4 regions of the Aliivibrio sp. SR45-2 genome follow, and region 2 is predicted to be linked to each of the others. Evidence: predicted binding sites of a transcription regulator. Region 2 holds the regulator's gene; each other region holds the start of a gene.
The links. The regulator CRP, encoded in region 2, controls carbon source genes, mostly activating them, when cyclic AMP is high. The targets are predictions, from matches to a motif close to TGTGANNNNNNTCACA.
Positions count from the first base shown of each region.

Region 1: a site for CRP is predicted at 2,068-2,083, ahead of nagE (N-acetylglucosamine-specific PTS transporter subunit IIBC). Genes of this name have one in related genera too.
Region 3: a site for CRP is predicted at 2,923-2,938, ahead of AACV33_RS17385 (CTP synthase). Genes of this name have one in related genera too.
Region 4: a site for CRP is predicted at 3,323-3,338, ahead of udp (uridine phosphorylase). Genes of this name have one in related genera too.

Region 1 is NZ_CAWPRC010000161.1:255,527-261,034, forward strand. Features, by position in the region: gene glnS (glutamine--tRNA ligase) at 1-269, opposite strand, end outside; gene nagE (N-acetylglucosamine-specific PTS transporter subunit IIBC) at 439-1,929, opposite strand; gene nagA (N-acetylglucosamine-6-phosphate deacetylase) at 2,331-3,467, shown strand; gene nagC (DNA-binding transcriptional regulator NagC) at 3,469-4,683, shown strand; gene AACV33_RS13555 (cation:proton antiporter family protein) at 4,761-5,508, shown strand, end outside.
Region 2 is NZ_CAWPRC010000150.1:127,097-132,604, reverse strand. Features, by position in the region: gene astA (arginine N-succinyltransferase) at 1-455, shown strand, start outside; gene astD (succinylglutamate-semialdehyde dehydrogenase) at 468-1,925, shown strand; gene AACV33_RS09510 (DUF1338 domain-containing protein) at 1,938-2,732, shown strand; gene crp (cAMP-activated global transcriptional regulator CRP) at 2,817-3,449, opposite strand; gene AACV33_RS09500 (OsmC family protein) at 3,695-4,096, shown strand; gene hslU (HslU--HslV peptidase ATPase subunit) at 4,170-5,504, opposite strand.
Region 3 is NZ_CAWPRC010000183.1:76,463-81,970, forward strand. Features, by position in the region: gene eno (phosphopyruvate hydratase) at 1-1,118, opposite strand, end outside; gene AACV33_RS17385 (CTP synthase) at 1,195-2,835, opposite strand; gene mazG (nucleoside triphosphate pyrophosphohydrolase) at 2,966-3,790, opposite strand; gene AACV33_RS17395 (flagellin) at 3,890-5,023, opposite strand; gene relA (GTP diphosphokinase) at 5,237-5,508, opposite strand, start outside.
Region 4 is NZ_CAWPRC010000133.1:24,802-30,309, forward strand. Features, by position in the region: gene AACV33_RS06710 (VCBS domain-containing protein) at 1-3,060, opposite strand, end outside; gene udp (uridine phosphorylase) at 3,429-4,187, shown strand; gene AACV33_RS06720 (DUF1887 family protein) at 4,340-5,491, opposite strand.

The DNA.
Region 1 (5,508 bases), on a different contig from region 2:
CCTAACCATTTAACGTCATTTTTGATTGATTCAACGTATTCAATATCTTCTTTTTCAGGGTTAGTATCATCAAAACGTAGATTACACTGTCCCTGATAATCTTGAGCAATACCAAAATTCAAACAGATAGATTTTGCGTGTCCGATATGCAGATAACCGTTTGGCTCTGGCGGGAAACGAGTATGGACACTGGAATGTTTACCTGACTTTAGGTCTTCATCAATAATTTGACGGATAAAGTTGGTAGGACGAGTTTCAGTTTCACTCATCTAAAGCACCTCATTGGTATTAGGAGAAAGAACAAATTGTTCATATCTCCCTATGATCCACAATTATGGGCCAATACTCAATATATAGAATCAAATAGTTGCTTTATTTCCATAAAAAAAGCCGCTCTAATTAGAGCGGCTCATTAAATCGAGTTAATTTACTCAATAATTATGGTAGTGCAACTGCTGTTAAGTCTTCAGAAGCTGGGATTTTTTTCATTTCACCAGCAACGATTTCAGCAAGAGGACCTAGGATAACTTGAACATTGTTTGAACCAAGTTTAACTACGCCCATTGCACCAAGACCTTTCAGTTGCTTCTCGCTGATTACGCTAGTGTCTTTAAGAGTTAAGCGTAAACGAGTGATACAAGCATCAATGTTTTCTATGTTGTCGTGACCACCAAGCGCTTTAAGATACTGCTTAGCTAGTTCACTTGTTTCTTTAGAACCACGGATTGAGCTTTCTTCTTCATCATCGTCTTCACGGCCTGGAGTCTTAAGGTTAAACTTAAGGATTACAGCGCGGAAGATAAAGTAGTATAAAGCGAAGAAAACGATACCTTGGATAATTAGCATATACCAATTAACCGCTAGTGGGTTACGGCTAGAAAGAACCATATCAACTAGACCCGCAGAGAAACCGAAGCCTGCAATCCAATGCATAGATGCTGCGATGAATACAGAGATACCCGTTAATGCTGCGTGAACTACATACAATGCAGGAGCAAGGAACATGAATGAGAATTCTAGTGGTTCAGTTACACCCGTAAAGAACGATGCGAAACCTGCAGCAATCATAATAGATGCTACTTTTTCTTTGTTCTCAACTTTTGCAGTGTGGTAGATAGCTAGTGCTGCACCTGGTAGACCAAACATCATGATTGGGAAGAAACCAGCTTGGTACATACCTGTAACACCTACAGTTGCAGTACCTTCAGCGATAGACTTTGCGCCACCTAGGAAGTTAGGGATGTCGTTAATACCAGCAACGTCGAACCAGAACACTGAGTTAAGTGCATGGTGAAGACCTACAGGAATTAATAAACGGTTGAAGAATGCATAGATACCTGCACCCGTAGCACCCATACCTTGAATTGATTCGCCGAAGTGAACAAGACCATCGTAGATTGCTGGCCATACGTACATAAGCACGAACGCAATTAAAATACCTGCAAATGACGTTAGAATAGGTACAAGACGTTTACCTGAGAAGAATGCAAGTGTTTTATGCAATTCAACAGCAGAGAAACGGTTGTAAATTTCAGCAGATATGATACCAACTAAAATACCAACAAATTGGTTGTTGATCTTACTAAAAGCAGCAGGAACAGCAGCAGGATCAATACCTTGAATTTGAGCTACCGCACCTGGAGAAAGAAGATTCGTTACAACAAGGAAACCAACAAAACCAGAAAGTGCCGCTGCACCATCTTTATCTTTAGACATACCATAAGCAACACCAATTGCGAATAGTACAGACATGTTATCAATAATAGACGCACCAGCTTTGATTAAAAACGCTGCTAATGCACTATTGCCGCCCCAAGCCACCGGATCAATCCAGTAACCAATACCCATTAAAATTGCTGCTGCAGGTAATGTAGCAACTGGTACCATCAGTGCTTTACCTACTTTTTGAAAATATCCTAAAATATTCACCTTTAGATTCCCCCTATAAGGATTTTAGATTTTTTTGAGTAGCTTACGTTAGCTTATTATAAACTTATTTCGCTACTCGTTATTAACAGGGTCAGTGTAAGGGATTAATTTCGCCCCGCAAATTAAAAGCGAGCTAATTGTGATCATTATCACCTGCAGAGGGAATATTTAAGGTATTTTGCTAGCGAGATCATAAAACTTATTTTATCATTCGAAAGAATAAAACATCCGGAATAATATTTGGTCATAAATAGACTCAATTTTGTCATTACTGAACGAAACATTTAGGACATAGAGTGTACCGCTCAGTAAGCAGTTTTATTTTTTACTTGCTTAAAAATTTCCACAAAAAAAGTTCTATTTTTTTTGTACACTAAATTATAACTTAAAGGATTCACGCTATGTATGCGCTAACTAACTGTAAAGTCTATACTGGTAATGATGTTCTTGTTGATCACTCAGTGATTATCAACGGCACCAATATTGAAAAAATCTGCCTAACATCTGAACTTCCTGATGGCATCGAACGTAAAGATTTAGACGGTGCTAATTTAAGCCCTGGTTTCATCGACCTTCAGCTAAATGGCTGTGGTGGTGTAATGCTAAATGATGAAATTACAGCAAAAACCATGCAAATAATGCATGAAGCAAACCTTAAATCGGGTTGTACTAGCTTTTTACCGACATTAATCACTTCTTCAGACGAAGATATGCGCGCTTCTATTGAAGCTGCTCGTGAATATCACAACAAATATCAAAACCAATCTTTAGGTTTACACCTTGAAGGTCCGTACCTAAATGTCATGAAAAAAGGCATTCACAGCGTTGACCATATCCGTCACTCAGATTCAGATATGATCCAACTTATGTGTGATAACGCTGATTTAATCACAAAAGTGACATTGGCTCCTGAGCAAAATGATCCTGAACATATTGAGCGTCTTCACAAGGCCGGTATTGTTGTTTCAATTGGCCACACAAACGCAACGTATGCAGAAGCTCGCCAAGGTTTTGAGTCAGGCATTACATTCGCTACTCATTTATTTAATGCAATGACACCAATGGTAGGTCGTGAACCAGGTGTTGTTGGTGCAATCTACGATACACCAGACGTTTATGCTGGCATTATCGCTGATGGCTTCCATGTTGATTACGCAAACATTCGTATCGCGCACAAAATAAAGAAAGAAAAGTTAGTATTAGTGACCGATGCCACAGCTCCTGCAGGTGCTGACATGGAATACTTTATTTTTGTGGGGAAGAAAGTATATTACAAGGATGGTAAATGTGTTGATGAAAATGGCACATTAGGTGGATCAGCTCTGACTATGATTGAAGCAGTTCAGAATACAGTTGAACACGTTGGAATCGCTTTAGATGAAGCTCTACGTATGGCTACGTTATATCCTGCTCAAGCAATTGGTGTAGATAATAAACTTGGTCGAATCAAAAAAGACATGGTAGCTAACCTTGCTATTTTTGATCGTGACTTTAATGTAAAAGCGACTGTTGTTAACGGACAATACGAGCAAAGTTAATATGACTGACGGACAAATTGGTAATGTAGATCTAGTAAAACAATTAAACAGTGCCGCTGTTTATCGTTTAATCGACCAAAAAGGACCGATTTCTCGAATTCAAATCGCAGACGTTAGTCAACTTGCACCAGCAAGTGTTACCAAGATAACCCGTCAATTATTAGAGCGTGGCTTAATTAAAGAAGTCGCGCAACAAGCATCAACTGGTGGTCGAAGAGCAATTTCTTTGACTACCGAAACCTCACCCTTTCATTCAATCGCGGTGCGCTTAGGCCGTGATTATATTCAGCTAAGCCTATTTGATCTTTCAACAAAAGAATTAGCCAGTGAATACCAAGAATTTCATTATAGTAACCAAGAACACCTTTTAGATGGCCTAAATAAATTACTCCAAAACTTCATTACCCGTAATCAAGACACCATCAAACAACTCATCGCTATTGGTATCACACTCCCTGGTTTGGTTAACCCAGAAACGGGCGTTGTAGAATATATGCCAAATACCGATATAGACAAACTAGCATTGGCTGACTTCATTAAAGAAACGTTTGATATTCAATGCTTTGTTGGTAATGATATTCGAGGTTTAGCGCTCGCTGAACACTATTTCGGGGCCTCTCAAGATTGCCGAGATTCTATTCTAGTGAGTGTTCATAGAGGAACCGGGGCTGGTATTATTGTTAATGGTAAAGTATTTCTAGGGCATAATCGAAACGTTGGAGAAATCGGTCATATTCAAATCGATCCAATCGGCGATAAATGCCAATGTGGTAACTTTGGATGTTTAGAAACAGTTGCAGCAAACCCTGCAATTATTTCGCGTATAGAGACGTTACTTGAGCAGGGTTACCCATCTAGCCTTTCTCAGTTAGAAACGATAACTATGTCTGATATTTGCCATGCCGCAAATCATGGAGATGAATTAGCAACACAGACTTTATTACGTGTTGGTAACCAGCTTGGTAAAGCAATTGCGATGACAATAAACCTATTTAATCCACAAAAAATAGTTATCGCAGGAGCAATCACCCAAGCCGATAAAATTGTCTTTGCAGCAATACAGAATTGCATTAAAAATCAATCATTAACCGCTTTTCATAAAAACTTACCCGTTGTAGCCTCAAAACTCGACAAGCAACCGACGATTGGTGCTTTCTCAATGGTTAAGCGCGCAATGCTTAATGGCGTCTTGTTACAAAAATTATTAGATGAGTAAGCGCGAATAATTTTTGTCATGTTACCCTAAGGGCTGCATTTGCGGCCCTTTTTATTACTTTCAGGAAAATATCTTTTATGGAGTTGCTCTTTATTATCGCGGCCTTTGTCATGGGCTTCATCGCATTAAAAATAAATTTACCTCCATTGGTAGGCTTTTTATTAGCAGGGTTCGGCTTACACGCTTTCGGCTTTCAATCTAACGATACATTATCTACTTTTGCTGATCTTGGTGTCACTCTTCTCTTATTTTCTATTGGTTTAAAACTCGATATAAAAACACTACTAGCAAAAGAAATTTGGTTGGGCGCCACACTTCATAATGTATTTTCAACCCTATTTTTCACCCTCGCGTTATTAGGGTTAAAGTTACTTGGCATTACCATGCTAGCAAATATAGAAATAGCACAATTAGTGTTATTTGGCTTTGCTCTCTCTTTTTCGAGTACCGTTTTTGCTGTTAAAGCCTTACAAGAAAAAGGGGAAATGAATGCAACCTATGGGACATTAGCCATTGGTATTCTGGTCATGCAGGATATTTTTGCTGTTGTCTTCTTAAGTGTATCGACTGGAAAGATCCCTGAAATTACCGCCCTTGCTTTATTTGCCCTTCCTTTATTTAGACCCCTTTTCTTCAAACTATTAGATTGGGCAGGTCATGGTGAGATGCTCGTACTCTATGGTATTTTCTTAGCGTTAGTCGCAGGAGCTGGTACGTTTGAATTGGTTGGAATGAAACCGGATCTTGGCGCACTTATTTTAGGAATGCTACTCGCTGGCCATTCAAAAGCATCCGAGTTATCTAAATCTCTATTTAACTTAAAAG
Region 2 (5,508 bases):
ATTTCACCGAAGCCGATTATTTAACAGGTATTGGTTACAAAGGCTTTATTGCCGATCTTATGCCTAAATTACCGATCTATGTCAGTCTGTTAAGCACTGAGGCACAAGCGGTTATCGGCAAGGTGCATGACAGTACTAAACCGGCTTTAAAACTGTTAGAGAATGAAGGGTTTCGTTGTCGTGGTTATGTGGATATTTTTGACGCGGGCCCAACAGTAGAGTGCGATTTACGCAGCATTGAATCGGTGCGAAATTCATTTAAAGCCAAAGTTATCATTACAGAACATAACAGCTCTCAACAGTATTTAATTTCAAATACATCGTTTGAAAATTTTAGAGCAACGGCAACAACAGCTGCTTATGACAAAGCCACTGATACCGTTCATTTAACTAGAGATGCGGCAGATGCATTACAAGTCGATGTTGATGATTACGTACGTTTACTGGCTCAATAGAGGACAAAGGATATGACACATTGGATTGCAGGGGATTGGGTTTCTGGCCACGGTGAAACAATACAATCATTAAGCCCATACAACAGCAACGTTGTATGGCAGGGAGAAAGCGCAACCAAAGATCAAGTTGAGTCTGCGGTTAGTGCGGCACGACATGCCTTTATTGAGTGGAAAAAGCAGCCTTTCGAAGCGCGCCAAGTGATTATTGAGCGTTTTGCAGCGTTAGTGAAAGAGAACACGGATAAGATTGCTGAAGTCATTTCTAAAGAGACTGGAAAGCCTTTTTGGGAAACAAAAACAGAAGCGGGCGCGATGGTAGGTAAAATTGCCATCTCTATACGTGCGTATCATGAAAGAACGCCCCATAAAGAGCGTGAAGCGGCGGGAAATAAAATAGTACTCAGACATCGCCCATTAGGTGTAATGGCGGTCTTTGGACCGTATAACTTCCCTGGTCACCTCCCTAATGGCCATATCGTTCCTGCATTGCTTGCGGGTAACACGGTGGTATTAAAACCATCAGAGCAAACACCGTGGACCAGTGAAGTCATTATGACATTATGGCAACAAGCGGGTTTGCCAAATGGGGTGATTAATTTGGTGCAAGGCGCTCGTGAAACTGGTGAAGCGTTAGCGAGTGCCAAAGGTATTGATGGTTTGCTGTTTACTGGCAGTGCCAATACGGGGCATATCCTGCATCGTCAATTTTCTGGTGATACCGGGAAAATGCTCGCTCTAGAAATGGGTGGCAATAATCCAATGGTTATTTCCAAGTCCTTTGGTGAGCAAGAGGCCGCAGTTTATACGATTATTCAATCGGCATTTATTAGTGCAGGCCAGCGTTGTACTTGTGCCCGTCGTTTGTATGTTCCTACAGGTAAGGCGGGAGATGAGTTATTAGTTCGTCTCGTTGAAGTGGCAAAAACCATCGTGGTTGATCAACCTTTTGCCGAGAATACGCCATTTATGGGACCACAAATCTCAGTCGCAGCAGCAGAGTTTATTCTCAACGCTCAGAAGAATTTACAAGATTTAGGTGGGGAGTCTCTACTTGAAGCTAAAAGCCTAGGTCACGCCTTTGTTTCTCCGGGGATTATCGATGCTACTAACGTTGCTGAATTACCCGATGAAGAATACTTTGGACCATTACTACAAGTCGTGCGTTATGAGACATTAGAAGAAGCGGTAGAGCTTGCTAATGACACTCGCTATGGTTTATCTGCGGGTCTAGTATCGACGGATGACAGTGAGTGGGAATACTTTGTTGAACACATTCGTGCAGGTATCGTTAATCGCAATCGTCAATTGACAGGTGCGAGTGGTGATGCGCCATTTGGTGGCCCAGGTGCATCGGGTAATATGAAGCCGAGTGCGTATTATGCGGCAGATTATTGTGCTTATCCAATGGCATCGATGGAAGGTGACGCGTGTGAAATTCCTGCACAATTATCTCCAGGACTAACTCTTTAAGAGGTAACGAGTATGAATAATGTGAATTCTTTATTTTCGGCACTATGGCAAGATTATGTCGTTCGTTTATCTCCTTCTGCTGGGAAGGTTCGACAATTACTGTCTGGCGGTGACGAGATTATTAATGATCACATCGCATTAAGAACGTTTAATCTATCTAAAGTGGGTTTATCTACGTTAGCGGCGCCATTTTTAGCGATGGGCTATAAAGCGTGTGATGAATATGAGTTTGTTGCTAAAAAATTAAAAGCTCAACATTTCGAACACCCAGATCCAAAAGCGCCTAAAGTGTTTATTAGTGAATTATTAGTTGAGGAACTTTCTGTTCAGGCTCAAGATATTATTCATAAGTTAGTTAAACAAGTGCCTGCCCACTATTTTGTTAGTAATGACTTTTTGTCTTCTGGCCGACCTTGGTCATTAAGTTATGAAGAGTACGAAACGTTAGCAAAAGAAAGTGAATACGCTTCTTGGTTGGCGGCTCATGGTTATGGGGCAAATCATTTTACTGTGTATGTTAATCAGTTGGATGGTTTTGATAGCGTGGTGGATGTAAATCAACATCTTCGAAAAGCGGGTTTTTCTATTAATGAAGTTGGTGGAGAAGTCAAAGGATCTCCTGAGGTTCATTTAGAGCAGTCCTCAACGATGGCTGATAAAGTAACCGTAAACTTTACTGAGGGTGAATTTGATATTCCGGGTGGTTTTTATGAGTTTGCCAAACGTTATGCCTTACCTACAGGGGAATTATATCAAGGGTTTGTTGAGGCTTCTGCGGATAAGATTTTTGAAAGTACCGATGGGTAATTTACGTCTTTAGGTCGTAAAGTCTACTCATAAAAAAACGCAGCTTATGGGCTGCGTTTTTATTTGTTTATGGTTATCGTTAAATTAACGAGTGCCGTAAACTACAATTGTTTTACCGTGTGCTGAAATCAAGTTTTGCTCTTCAAGCATCTTCAAGATACGACCAACAGTTTCACGTGAACAACCTACAATTTGACCGATCTCTTGACGAGTGATCTTAATTTGCATGCCGTCTGGGTGAGTCATTGCATCTGGTTGTTTAGCTAGATTCAGTAGAGTCTGAGCGATACGGCCTGTTACGTCTAGGAATGCTAAATCACCCACTTTTTGGCTAGTGATTTGTAGACGAGTTGCCATTTGAGCAGAAAGACGCATCAGAATATCTGGGTTTACTTGAATCAGTTGACGGAATTTCTTGAATGAAATTTCAGCGACTTCACAAGGACTTTTTGCACGAACCCATGCTGAACGTTCTTGGCCTTCTTCAAACAAACCAAGTTCACCAATGAAGTCACCTTGGTTAAGGTAAGAAAGGATCATTTCCTTTCCTTCTTCATCTTTAATCAGTACAGCAACAGAACCTTTTACGATGTAGTAAAGAGTCTCAGCTTTTTCACCCGCGTGAATCAAAGTACTTTTTGATGGGTACTTATGAATGTGACAATGAGATAAGAACCACTCTAATGTTGGATCTGTCTGAGGTTTACCTAGAACCATACTTTATACTTCCTCTGCGTTTGCCAAGTAGGCGATGTCCATTTTAAAATAACTGAGCCAAATATCAGTTTGGCCTATAGAATATGGTTATCGGAACAAGGCTGCATGTTCGTTGAGATAATTGATAAAATAATACCCTGTTTCGCAATCGATTTCTTGACTTTGATCGTATGAATAGTGCGACCAAGGGCACAATTTCGTGAAATGGATCACGAGTTTTCCTTTTATGTTGTAAAGAGGCTTTTATGAATGCTGAAGTTAAATGGATTGATGGATTTACTTTCTTAGGTCAATCACAATCTGGTCACTCTGTTGTTATGGATGGTAATGGTGGAGAAAAAGCACCAAGCCCGATGGAATTGGTATTAATGGCGGCGGGAGGATGTAGCTCTGTTGATGTGATTGATGGCTTGAAATCAGCCAATCAAGCGGTCACGGGTTGTGTCGCTAAGCTATCAAGTGCTCGTCGAGATGTGGCACCAAAATTATTTACTCACGTAAATATTCATTTTGAGATAACAGGGGATAAGCTTGATCCTACGATCGTGGAAAGAGTGACGGCAGATTCTTTACAGAAATATTGTTCAGTGTGTTTAATGCTCGGCTCGGGTATTGAAATGACTCACAGTTGGGAAATCATTGCGTAATTACATTTGAAAAAATTAATGTAAAAAGGCCCGATTCAGTGTTGAATCGGGCCTTTTTTAAAAGGGGGAATGATTACAAAATGAAGCGACTTAAGTCTTCATTTTCAATTAATTCACCTAAACGAGAGGTTACATAAGCGTCATCTACCGTTAAGCTGTCACCGCCTTTCTCTGAAGCATCATAAGAAATTTCTTCCATTAGACGTTCCATTACGGTGTGCAAACGACGAGCACCGATGTTCTCTGTCGTTTCATTAACTCTAAATGCAGACTCTGCAATACGACTAATACCATCTTCAGTAAATTCGATATTGACATTTTCAGTCGCTAATAGAGCGATGTATTGCTCAGTTAGTGAGGCATTTGGCTCGGTTAAAATACGCTTAAAGTCATTTGCCGTTAGCGCTTCTAGCTCAACACGGATCGGTAAGCGACCTTGTAATTCAGGGATCAAATCGGATGGTTTCGCCATTTGGAATGCACCTGATGTGATGAATAGCATGTGATCAGTTCTAACCATGCCATGTTTCGTGCTTACTGTGCTGCCTTCCACTAATGGAAGAAGGTCACGTTGAACGCCTTCGCGAGATACATCACCAGATTGAGAATTTGATCCTTTGCAGATTTTATCGATCTCATCAATAAAGACGATGCCGTGATTTTCTACGTTAAATATGGCTTGTTCTTTTAGCTCTTCAGGGTTGACTAATTTAGCGCCTTCTTCTTCAGCAAGGGCTTTAAGCGCATCTTTGATTTTCATCTTGCGCTTTTTCGTTGTTTCGCCACCAGATAGGTTCTGAAACATGCCCTGAAGTTGGTTCGTCATTTCTTCCATGCCTGGAGGAGCCATGATTTCGACACCCACTTGAGGTGCAGCAACATCAACGTCAATCTCTTTATCGTCTAATTTGCCTTCACGCAATTTCTTACGGAAAGATTGACGAGTGCCAGAGTCATTATCACCTTCTTCATTCTTACCCCATGCATCGCGAGCGGGTGGTAATAAAATATCAAGGATACGATCTTCAGCTTGCTCTTCAGCGCGGAATTTTACTTTTTCTACCGCCTGTTGATGTGTCATTTTGATCGCGACATCGGTTAAATCACGAATGATGCTGTCGACTTCTTTGCCTACATAACCGACTTCTGTGAATTTAGTCGCTTCTACTTTAATGAACGGTGCATTGGCCAGTTTCGCTAAACGACGAGCAATCTCTGTTTTACCGACACCTGTAGGTCCGATCATTAAAATGTTTTTAGGCGTTACTTCTGCGCGTAATTCTGGTTGAAGTTGCATTCGACGCCAGCGGTTACGTAATGCAATGGCGACTGATCGTTTTGCTTTATCTTGACCAATAATATGGCTATCTAATTCGTGTACAATTTCACGAGGAGTCATTTCAGACATGGGT
Region 3 (5,508 bases), on a different contig from region 2:
GAACGGTGAGAGATAACTGCTGTGAAACCAGCATCTTTAGCCATCTTGATTGCAGCTAGAGTCTCTGTAAGTGAACCGATTTGGTTGAACTTGATAAGGATTGAGTTAGTGATGCCTTCTTCAATACCACGAGCAAGAATCTTAGTGTTTGTAACGAATAGATCGTCACCAACTAGTTGGATTTTGTCGCCAAGAAGTTCAGTTTGGTGCTTGAAGCCAGCCCAATCTGATTCGTCTAGACCATCTTCGATAGATACGATTGGGAATTGCTCAACAAGACCAGCTAGGTAATGGTTGAACTCTTCAGCCGTAAATTTCTTACCTTCGCCTTTAAGGTCGTAGATACCGTCTTCTTTGTTGTAGAACTCAGAAGCAGCACAGTCCATAGCAAGAGTAACGTCTTTGCCTAGCTCGTAACCAGCAGCTGCAACAGCTTCTGCGATAACTTCTAGCGCTTCAGCGTTAGATTTAAGGTTAGGAGCGAAACCGCCTTCATCACCAACCGCTGTGCTGTAGCCTTTAGACTTAAGAACTTTAGCTAGGTTGTGGAAAACTTCTGCGCCCATGCGTACCGCTTCTTTAAGCGTTTTAGCGCCAACAGGTTGAATCATGAATTCTTGGATATCAACGTTGTTATCAGCGTGCTCGCCACCGTTGATGATGTTCATCATTGGTAGAGGCATAGAGAATACGCCAGGAGTGCCGTTTAGTTCAGCAATGTGAGCGTAAAGAGGCATAGATTTAGCAGCTGCAGCAGCTTTAGCATTCGCTAGAGAAACAGCAAGGATTGCGTTAGCGCCAAATTTTGCTTTGTTTTCTGTGCCATCTAAATCGATCATGATTTGGTCGATTTCAGCTTGGTTTTTCGCGTCTTTGCCGATTAGAGCTTCTGCGATTGGGCCATTTACAGCTGCGATAGCTTTAAGAACACCTTTACCTAGGAAACGAGATTTGTCGCCGTCACGTAGCTCAAGAGCTTCACGAGAACCAGTAGATGCGCCAGATGGAGCAGCAGCCATACCAACAAAACCACTTTCTAGATGAACTTCAGCTTCAACTGTTGGGTTACCACGAGAATCGATGATTTCACGACCTAGAACTTTAACGATCTTAGACATTGTGTTTCCTCTATTTTCTTTAATTTAAAAGCTAAAAATAGCTGCCACAACATTGGACAGCTACCCGTAAATCCTATTACTTTTCGAATTCACCGCGGGCATTTTCGCCTGCTGCTTTAACAAAACCTTCAAATAATGGGTGTCCATCACGAGGTGTTGATGTGAATTCAGGGTGGAATTGAGCAGCCACAAACCATGGGTGGTTAGGGATTTCAATTATCTCCACAAGCTTCTTATCAGCAGATAAGCCAGAGATCTTAAGACCGGCTTTTTCAAGCTGCGGAAGTAAATTATTATTTACTTCATAGCGGTGACGATGACGCTCTTCAACTGTTGCGTTACCGTAAAGCTCACGAGCTTTAGAGCCTTTAGCAAGATGACATAGTTGAGAACCAAGACGCATTGTACCGCCTAGATCTGATTTCTCAGTACGCTCTTCAACATTACCGTCGCCATCAATCCACTCTGTGATTAGACCAACAACTGGGAATTTAGTGTCTTTAGAGAATTCAGAAGAGTGAGCCCCTTCCATATTAGCAACGTTACGCGCGTAATCAATTAGCGCAACTTGCATACCCAGACAAATTCCTAAATATGGTACTGCATTTTCACGAGCGTATTGAGCAGCAAGGATCTTACCTTCAATACCACGGTCACCAAAACCACCAGGAACTAGAATTGCATCTAGACCTTCTAGGATTTCAGTACCTTTAGATTCAACATCTTGTGAATCTATATATTTAATAGTGACGCTCAAGCGATTTTTCAAGCCCGCATGTTTTAATGCTTCGTTTACTGACTTGTAAGCATCTGGTAATTCAATGTATTTACCAACCATACCGATAGTAACTTCACCAGTCGGGTTCGCTTCTTCATAAATTACTTGTTCCCACTCAGAAAGATCAGCGGCAGGAGCGGTAATACCAAAGCGTTGACACACTAAATCATCAGTACCTTGCGCTCGGATCAATTGTGGGATTTTATAGATTGAATCTACGTCTTTCATTGAGATAACTGCTTTTTCTTGTACATTACAGAAAAGAGCAATTTTCTTACGTTCGTTTGCTGGAATAACACGATCTGAACGACAAACTAAGATATCTGGTTGGATACCAATAGACAGTAGCTCTTTTACTGAGTGTTGAGTCGGCTTAGTTTTAAGCTCGCCTGCTGCAACCAAGTAAGGAACAAGTGTTAAGTGCATAAACATTGTGTGTTCACGACCTAGCTCAACAGCAAGTTGACGAATCGCTTCCATGAATGGCAGAGATTCAATATCACCAACTGTGCCACCAACTTCAACGAGTGCGATATCATGGCCTGCAGCGCCAGAAATAACACGTTCTTTAATCGCATTCGTAATATGAGGGATAACTTGGATAGTTGCACCTAAGTAGTCACCGCGACGTTCTTTACGTAGAACATCAGCGTAAACTCGACCAGCCGTAAAATTATTACGTTTAGTCATTTTGGTGCGAATGAAGCGCTCGTAGTGACCTAAATCTAGATCAGTTTCTGCGCCGTCTTCCGTGACGAATACTTCACCGTGTTGAGTTGGGCTCATTGTGCCTGGATCAACGTTGATGTATGGGTCAAGCTTCATCATAGTGACTTTTAAGCCACGAGCTTCAAGAATAGCTGCTAATGATGCTGCTGCAATACCTTTACCTAGAGAGGATACAACCCCGCCAGTTACAAAAATGTAATTCGTCGTCATACGTTACCTGAAATTGGTGTATTGAGGAATAAAATGGATTTTATCTGGACGGGAAATGAATATACCAGAACCGCTTTATGGCCACAACGTGAAAAGTATCACAGTTAATTGATTTATTTTTTGCTCCAAATCAATTCCGCTCACTTCGCTTCACATTTTCCCACTCAGAGTCTAGTTCATTTAAATCACATTGCTGCAAAGTTTTGTGTTTTTTAGCGATGTTCGCTTCAATTTGACGAAAACGGCGTTCAAACTTATCATTTGCTTTGCATAACACTTGCTCTGGATTTTTTCCTAAATGGAGAACTAAATTTACTGTAGCAAAAAGTAAATCGCCTAATTCTTCTTCTACTTTATTTTCATCCCGTGGATTTTTTATCGCCTCTTCTAAAACCTCTGCGACCTCTTCATTCACTTTTTCAGCAACCGGTTGCAGTTCATTCCAGTCAAACCCTACTTTTGAGCATTGTTTTTGTATTTTATTGGCTTTTAATAATGCAGGTAAGGCGGTAGGAATTGAATCTAAAATACTGTCATTCCCAATCTTAGACCCTGGGTCACTTTCCTGTTTATTTGCACGCTCTTGTTGCTTTATTTTGTCCCAATTAGCACTAATCTCATCATCCGTAGAAAGGACTTCATCACCAAAAACGTGTGGATGACGACGGATCAACTTTTCATTTAATGTATCTACCACATCACTAAAATCAAACAACTGCTCTTCTTTTGCTATTTCAGAGTAGAAAATAACTTGAAATAATAGGTCCCCAAGTTCTTCTTTTAAATTAACCCAATCTTTCTTATGAATTGCATCCACTACTTCATAGGTTTCTTCTATGGTGTGAGGAATAACAGAATCAAAGGTTTGCTTTTGATCCCACGGACAACCAGATTTCTTATCCCTTAACTGAGTCATAATTGAAAGTAACTGTTCCATATTATTTGGGGTTGTCATACCTATTTTCCTGTGATTAAAAACAAAAAAGCGGTGACCATTATAGTCACCGCTTTTTCAAAAATACATTCGCCTTAAACTAAAAGGCATTTAGAAAGCTTACTTTAATAAACCCAGTGCTGCCGTCGGCGCTTGTTTTGCTTGGGCTAGAATCGAAGAACTTGATTGAGTTAAAATTTGATTCTTAGTTAAGTTTGTCGTTTCTTTAGCAAAATCAACATCTTTAATTTGACTGTTTGAGTCAGAAATATTCTCATTGATGTTGGTTAAATTATTTACTGCACTTTCAAAACGATTTTGAAACGCACCAAGTGATGCACGATTACCATCAACATATTGTAATGCTGCATCAATCACATCAATAGAACGCTGAGCTCCACCAACGGTCGTCAGATTCATAGAAGCAACGGTATCGTCTGATTCCCCACCCATTTTCAACTCATTAGCGAGAGAGCCACTGAAGGTTAATGGAGAAGAGATAGTCTCACCAGACATGAATACTTGTAGAATACCTTTTTCAGTAACAGAAGCACTTAACTCATTTGTTTGGCCATTAATGTAAGTAGCCAACTCTTCAATATCATCACCCGATTTTGCGGCAATATTGATTTTTTGTTCATTACCATTTTTATCATTATATTGAACATTAAATTGCGTATTCTCTTTGCCTACCGTCCAGTTAATGTCACGACCTTCTTCTGCAAAATAAGATTTACCGCCCATCGTCGCTTCATCTGCTCGCATACTATTTAATGTCATCGCAACGGCTTCGCCTGAATCCGCACCAATTTGAAATGACTTAGTACCAAACTCACCATTAATTAAACGAGTTCCTGCAAACGATGTTGTTTCAGCGATACGATTCAATTCATCCGTTAGTGAGCTTGCCTCTTCTTGCATTGCATCACGGTCAGCATCGGTGTTTGAACCATTTGAAGATTGTAGTGATAAATCACGTAAACGCTGAAGAACATTTGTTGTTTCTTTCATTGCGCCTTCAGCAGTTTGAGCTATCGACATACCGTCATTGGCATTACGAACAGCAACATTCAAACCACGAGTTTGTGCTGTCATACGATTTGAAATTTGCAGACCAGAAGCATCATCAGCAGCGCTGTTGATTTTTAAACCTGAAGACAATTTCTCCATTGAATCCGCTTGAGCAGCTGTTGCATTATTCATGTAACGTTGCGCTGTCATTGCTGAGATATTTGTATTTACTGAAATTGACATAGTTCTTGCTCCGGGTCGGCTTCATTTATTGTTATAGGATTGAAGCCTATAATTCATCGTTGATACATTTATTTACGGCTCGAAGTTTCAGAACTTGAATAATTTTTATAAAAAAAAGCCGAATATCATCGCTAATATTCGGCTCTATTTTTTATCTGTTTTAATTATCAATAACTTAAAGAAAATCTACATCAATTTATTTTCTCTGTTTTACTATGATAATCGAGAGGCTTCCATGACATCTTTTACTTGTTCAACACGAGTAATTAATCGACTAAGGATGTCAGCACTGAACACTTCAAGATCAAAATCCATAATAGTCAGCTGCTTTTTGTAATCATTACGGCTCTTCATGCCAGACACTTTTACTTTTTCATTCGCAAACAGACTGGTAAGATCCTTCAATAAACCAGAACGATCCATGGCTGTGACTCTTAACGTCAATATATAAGAGCCAACAAAACCACTCCCCCACACCGTGTCGA
Region 4 (5,508 bases), on a different contig from region 2:
AATGATGGCGCTGTCTGGGGTAGCCGTGAGTGTGGTAGACGCCCCTGTATGAGTCGTTCCGCCATGCGCATCTGTCACGTCATAGCTAAAATGAACCTGACCGTTATAGTCTTTGGTTGGGGTAAAAGTGTATGTGCCGTCTTGATTATCTAGAATAGAACCATGATCAGCGTGAAGATTCGCAACGGTGAGTTTGCCTAGGTCGTTGCTATCCACGTCTATAGTGTTTGCTAAGAGTTCGGTGGCTGTGATGGTTTGCGCAAGGTCTTCTTTACCGCTGTTGAGCTGCACTTCTGAAGAGCAGTATGGACGGTCGTTGTCGCCATGAATGGTGATAACAATATCGTGTGTGGTACCATCAGCTGACTTAACGGTGATTGTATCGGTTAGTGTTTCACTTTTTCCTAAGTGATCAATTGTTCTGCCGGTTGCATCTTGGCCGATGGAAGCATAGTAGGTCCAGTCCCCGTTAGTTTGAAGTATGATACGACCATGTGAACCATAATAAACACCTGTTTGGGCATAGCTTTCACCAGTATCAGCATCAACTATCGATAGGTGGCCATCTGTATGGATTTCATCGTTCCATAATTTTCCTATATTCCCATGCATGTGGTCAGGTGAACGATCATCGACACTGCCACCAGTCATACTACCGTCTGGTGCGGTGAAAGTGTGTCCTTCATGAACATCACCTGTCGATGTTCCCATGATCACTGCAGCATCATTGGTGCCATTCACCGCAATTGTTACTTGATGAGGCGTACCATCGACCGAATGCACGGTGATGGTATCCGTTGCTGTTGCGCCTTGTCCTAATGCTTGGACTGCAGGGTTAGTATTATTAAGATCGTACGTCCACGCGCCGTTGTCTGTAAGGTGTAGGGTACCGAGTGTGCCGATAATATCTGTGTTGGAGAAATGTGCTTCGCCAGTATCCACATCGGTGACAGTCAGTGTTCCTGAAGCTTGAAGTTGTGATTCTTCTGTCACTGCGCCAGTATTCGAGCCACCAATTACGGCAGTATCATTAGTACCGTTAACCGTAATCGTTACTTGATGCGGCGTGCCATCGGCAGAGTGTACCGTGATGGAATCGGTAGCTGTTGAGCCTTTACCTAACGCTTGAACGGTTGGATTGGTGTTATCTAAATCGTACGTCCACGCACCTGAATCAGTTAGATGTAACGTGCCTAGTGAGCCAATAATATCTGTGCTTGAGAAATGCGCTTCGCCAGTATCGACATCAGTCACACTCAGTATTCCTGAAGTCTGAAGTTGAGATTCTTCCGTCACCGCGCCGGTATTTGATCCTGATATGACAGCATTATCATTAGTGCCATTAACGGTAATAGTAATTTGATGAGGAGTACTATCGACCGAATGCACGGTGATGGTATCGGTTGCTGTCGCGCCTTTACCTAACGCTTGAACGGTTGGGTTAGTATTATCTAGATCGTATGTCCAATTACCATTATTTGTTAGGTGGAGAGTACCTAAAGTCCCAACAATGTTGGTATTGGAGAAGTGCGCTTCACCGGTATCGACATCCGTAACAGTCAGTGTACCTGAGGTATGAAGTTGTGTTTCTTCGGTCACCGCACTAGTATTTGAGCCACCAATTACCGCTTTATCGTTAGTGCCATTAACCGTAATTGTTACTTGATGAGGTGTGCCATCGGCTGAATGAACGGTGATGGTATCGGTTGCTGTCGCGCCTTTACCTAACGCTTGAACGGTTGGGTTAGTATTATCTAGATCGTATGTCCAATTACCATTATCTGTTAGGTGGAGAGTACCTAAAGTCCCAACAATGTTGGTATTGGAGAAATGGGCTTCGCCGGTATCGACATCCGTAACAGTCAGTGTACCTGAGGTATTAAGTTGTGTTTCTTCTGTCACCGTACCAGTATTTGAGCCACCAATCACCGCTTTATCGTTAGTGCCATTAACCGTAATTGTTACTTGATGAGGCGTGCCATCGGCTGAATGAACGGTGATGGAATCGGTAGCAGTCGAGCCTTTACCTAACGCCTGAACGGTTGGGTTAGTGTTATCAAGATCGTATGTCCACGCGCCTTTGTCTGTAAGGTGTAGGGTACCGAGTGTGCCGATAATATCTGTGTTGGAGAAATGCGCTTCGCCGGTATCGACATCCGTAACAGTCAGTGTGCCAGAGGTTTGAAGTTGAGACTCTTCCGTCACCGCACCAGTATTAGATCCGCCAATTATCGCTTTGTCATTAGTGCCATTAACCGTGATTGTTATTTGATGCGGCGTGCCATCGACTGAATGAACGGTGATGGTATCGGTTGCTGTCGAGCCTTTACCTAACGCTTGAACTGTTGGGTTAGTGTTGTTTAAATCGTACGTCCATGCGCCATTGTCAGTAAGGTGAAGCGTACCGAGTGTGCCGATAATATCAGTATTTGAAAAATGTGCCTCACCACGATCAAAGTCTATTATTGTCAGCTTTCCGGAAACATGAGTTGTCACATCTTCGGTTATTGTCGCAGAGTCTTTTCCTGAAATAACAGCTTGCTGCTGTGAGTGTTGTGGTGGAGGGGTGCTTAATGTCGTAGGGGGAGTGACCAACATAGCAGGAGCTTGGTTAATTGTATGGTTTTGCACTGGCGTAGGAAGGATTCCAATGGGAGTTATTGCGTGCGAAGCTAAATGGGAACTACTTCGTGCGCTTGGAGTTACTATTGGTGTGTGCTCATTCGTATCATCTGGATTAGGTTGAATATTGCTCATTTTGTTTTCGACAATAGGATCTAAAGGTGAAATGAGTGATTCATTATGATGAGGATTTGACTCTTCTAATGTACCGCTTTCTATATTTGAGTATTTTTCTTCGAGGAATTCTTCTGGTGTAAATGTTTTAGAAAAAGAAAAACTTGGCAAAATTAGCATCAATTGAGGATAGAGAGAGATCCTTCTAGCTAAATAACGTTGGCTTTTATTTTTTTTATTTTTAATCGGTGATTTTTCTTTTCCCGAATCTGAAAATGATTTAGTTTTATTATTTGAGTTTGTTTTATCTGACTGCTTATTCATCCATGACCTCAATGCATAATATGTAACTTATTATAAGTTAAGGATATGAAAGGCTAAAAAGCCAATATTAAGGCTCATAATTATTTAAAAGTGGACTTCCATTTTAATAAAAATAGCCGTCATCAATTATATCGATTGAATTTGAAATGATTGTAAGGTCATGTAAGTCGCGTTAATCTTGAGTATAAGTTAACCAAAGGTCTCTATTTCTGTGATGCCAATCGGTTTTCCGTGCAAGAGTGTAATCTATCATCATTCCTTTCGGGATCTTAATCACACTAATGCTTTAACCGTTTGGGTAAAGTAACTTCATCGAATCAAATATAACTATTTAATCAACGCGACCCTACAATCGCAAGGAGTTAACCATGACAGCAGCAGTATTCCATTTAGGTGTAACACAAGCAGATCTTCAAGGTGCAGAAATGGCGATCATCCCTGGTGATCCAGCACGTGTTCAGAAAATCGCAGAACAAATGGAAAATCCTAAATTTTTAGCAAGTCACCGTGAATACACTGTGTACCTAGCAGAATTAGAAGGCAAAAAAATTGTTGTTTGTTCTACTGGTATCGGTGGTCCATCAACGTCTATTGCTGTTGAAGAGTTAGCTCAATTGGGTGTGCGTACCTTCTTACGTGTTGGTACTACTGGTGCAATCCAACCGCATGTAAATGTAGGTGATATGATTGTAACGACAGGTTCAGTTCGTTTAGATGGTGCGAGCTTGCATTTTGCTCCAATGGAATTCCCAGCCGTTGCTGATTTTGATGTTGCAACAGCAATGCGTAAAGCGGTTGTTGACCAAGGTGCGACAGTACACACCGGTGTTACTGCATCAAGTGATACATTCTACCCAGGTCAAGAGCGTTATGATACGTTCTCTGGTCGTGTTGTTAAGCGCTTCCAAGGTTCTATGCAAGAATGGCAAGACATGGGCGTGTTAAACTTTGAGATGGAATCTGCAACACTATTAACTATGTGTGCAAGCTCTGGTTTACGTGCTGGTTGTGTTGCTGGCGTTATTATTAACCGTACTCAAAAAGAAACACCTGATCACGTGACATTAAAAGAAACAGAAGCTCGTTCAATTAAAGTTGTGATTGAAGCGGCTCGTAATCTTCTATAATTACAGAAGCAAATAGATATAAAAAATGCCGCTGATTCTTAACGAATAAGCGGCATTTTTATCGCTGTATATTGATGCAATTTAAAGTCCCGATAATAAAAAAGATCAGTTAATCGGTCTTTTTTATTATCGGATCATTAATTACAAAGAGATTAATGACCGCCAGCGGCTAAGAACCAGTTTAAGAGGTGCTTTTTAAGATCGCCTAATTCATCAGGACCAATGATCGCTAAGCCTAAATCTTGTGCTCGCATAATGTCATTATTACGTAAAGGTCGGAAACTAACTAACATTGCTCGTGCTTGTAAGCCGCCAAGAAGGTCACGTAATGACTCTAATTTATAAAGCGTATCATCGCCATCATCACGCATGCCTTTGGTCTTACATTCAATGATATGCAGCTTGTTATTCACGATACTAACCACATCAAGTTCATTACGAACGTCTTTTGTGCCAATTTCACGGTGAACTTGTACATTCAATGAGTGATCTTGAAGCGTCGGTAAATATTGTTGAATATCGACGACGGTATTATGAACAAGAATTTCTAACCATTCCCCATTCGCTAAACGTCGAGCTTCTTCACAATCAAAAGTTAATGTGCCGTTTTCGTAGGTAGCTAATCCTGTTTCAACAAGATCAGTTAGCAACATATTAAGCTCTTTGTAGCTTTGTTGTTTCTCCGTAACTTCTACATCTAAACGTTGTTCTTTTCGACAGGTTGTTGCTAAATAGTTTAGCGTCGCAAGACCTGGGCCCAATTCAAGAGCGTTACTTGCCCAGCGTTGACATAATTCACGCAGACGCTTATCCATGCTTTCAGGAAGCTCGGTTTCAGAGAACTCACAACGAGCACCAAAAATAGCAAGATAATCACTTAATCGAATATTATCAGCAACGTGTTTTTGTTTGCGACCATCAGGATAAACCCAGCATAGTTTGTCACTGAAAGGTTCAACCACAAAAATAGGCCAATGGTATGAACGAAAAACTTCATAAGCAGAAAGAAGACGGTGACGAAGGCCACAGCTTGCGTTCAGTTTTACTTCGCTGTATCTCTCTTTAATATCGGCCGCAAGCGCTTGTAGAGATTGCTTGATGAGATGAGTATCTACGATATTAGGGATTTCGTAAAACTCAGAGCTAATGCCTTTGTATTGAAGAATAGATTCTAAACGAACGAACATGTCTTTTTGATTTTCATCCCCAATGAAAATCATATGTTCGCCTTTTACAGAAAGGTCGAGAAGTGGAGTCACAAGACGGACAGGGTCTTGATCCATAATGCCAACATGAGTGATCATTTAATAATCCTTGTAAT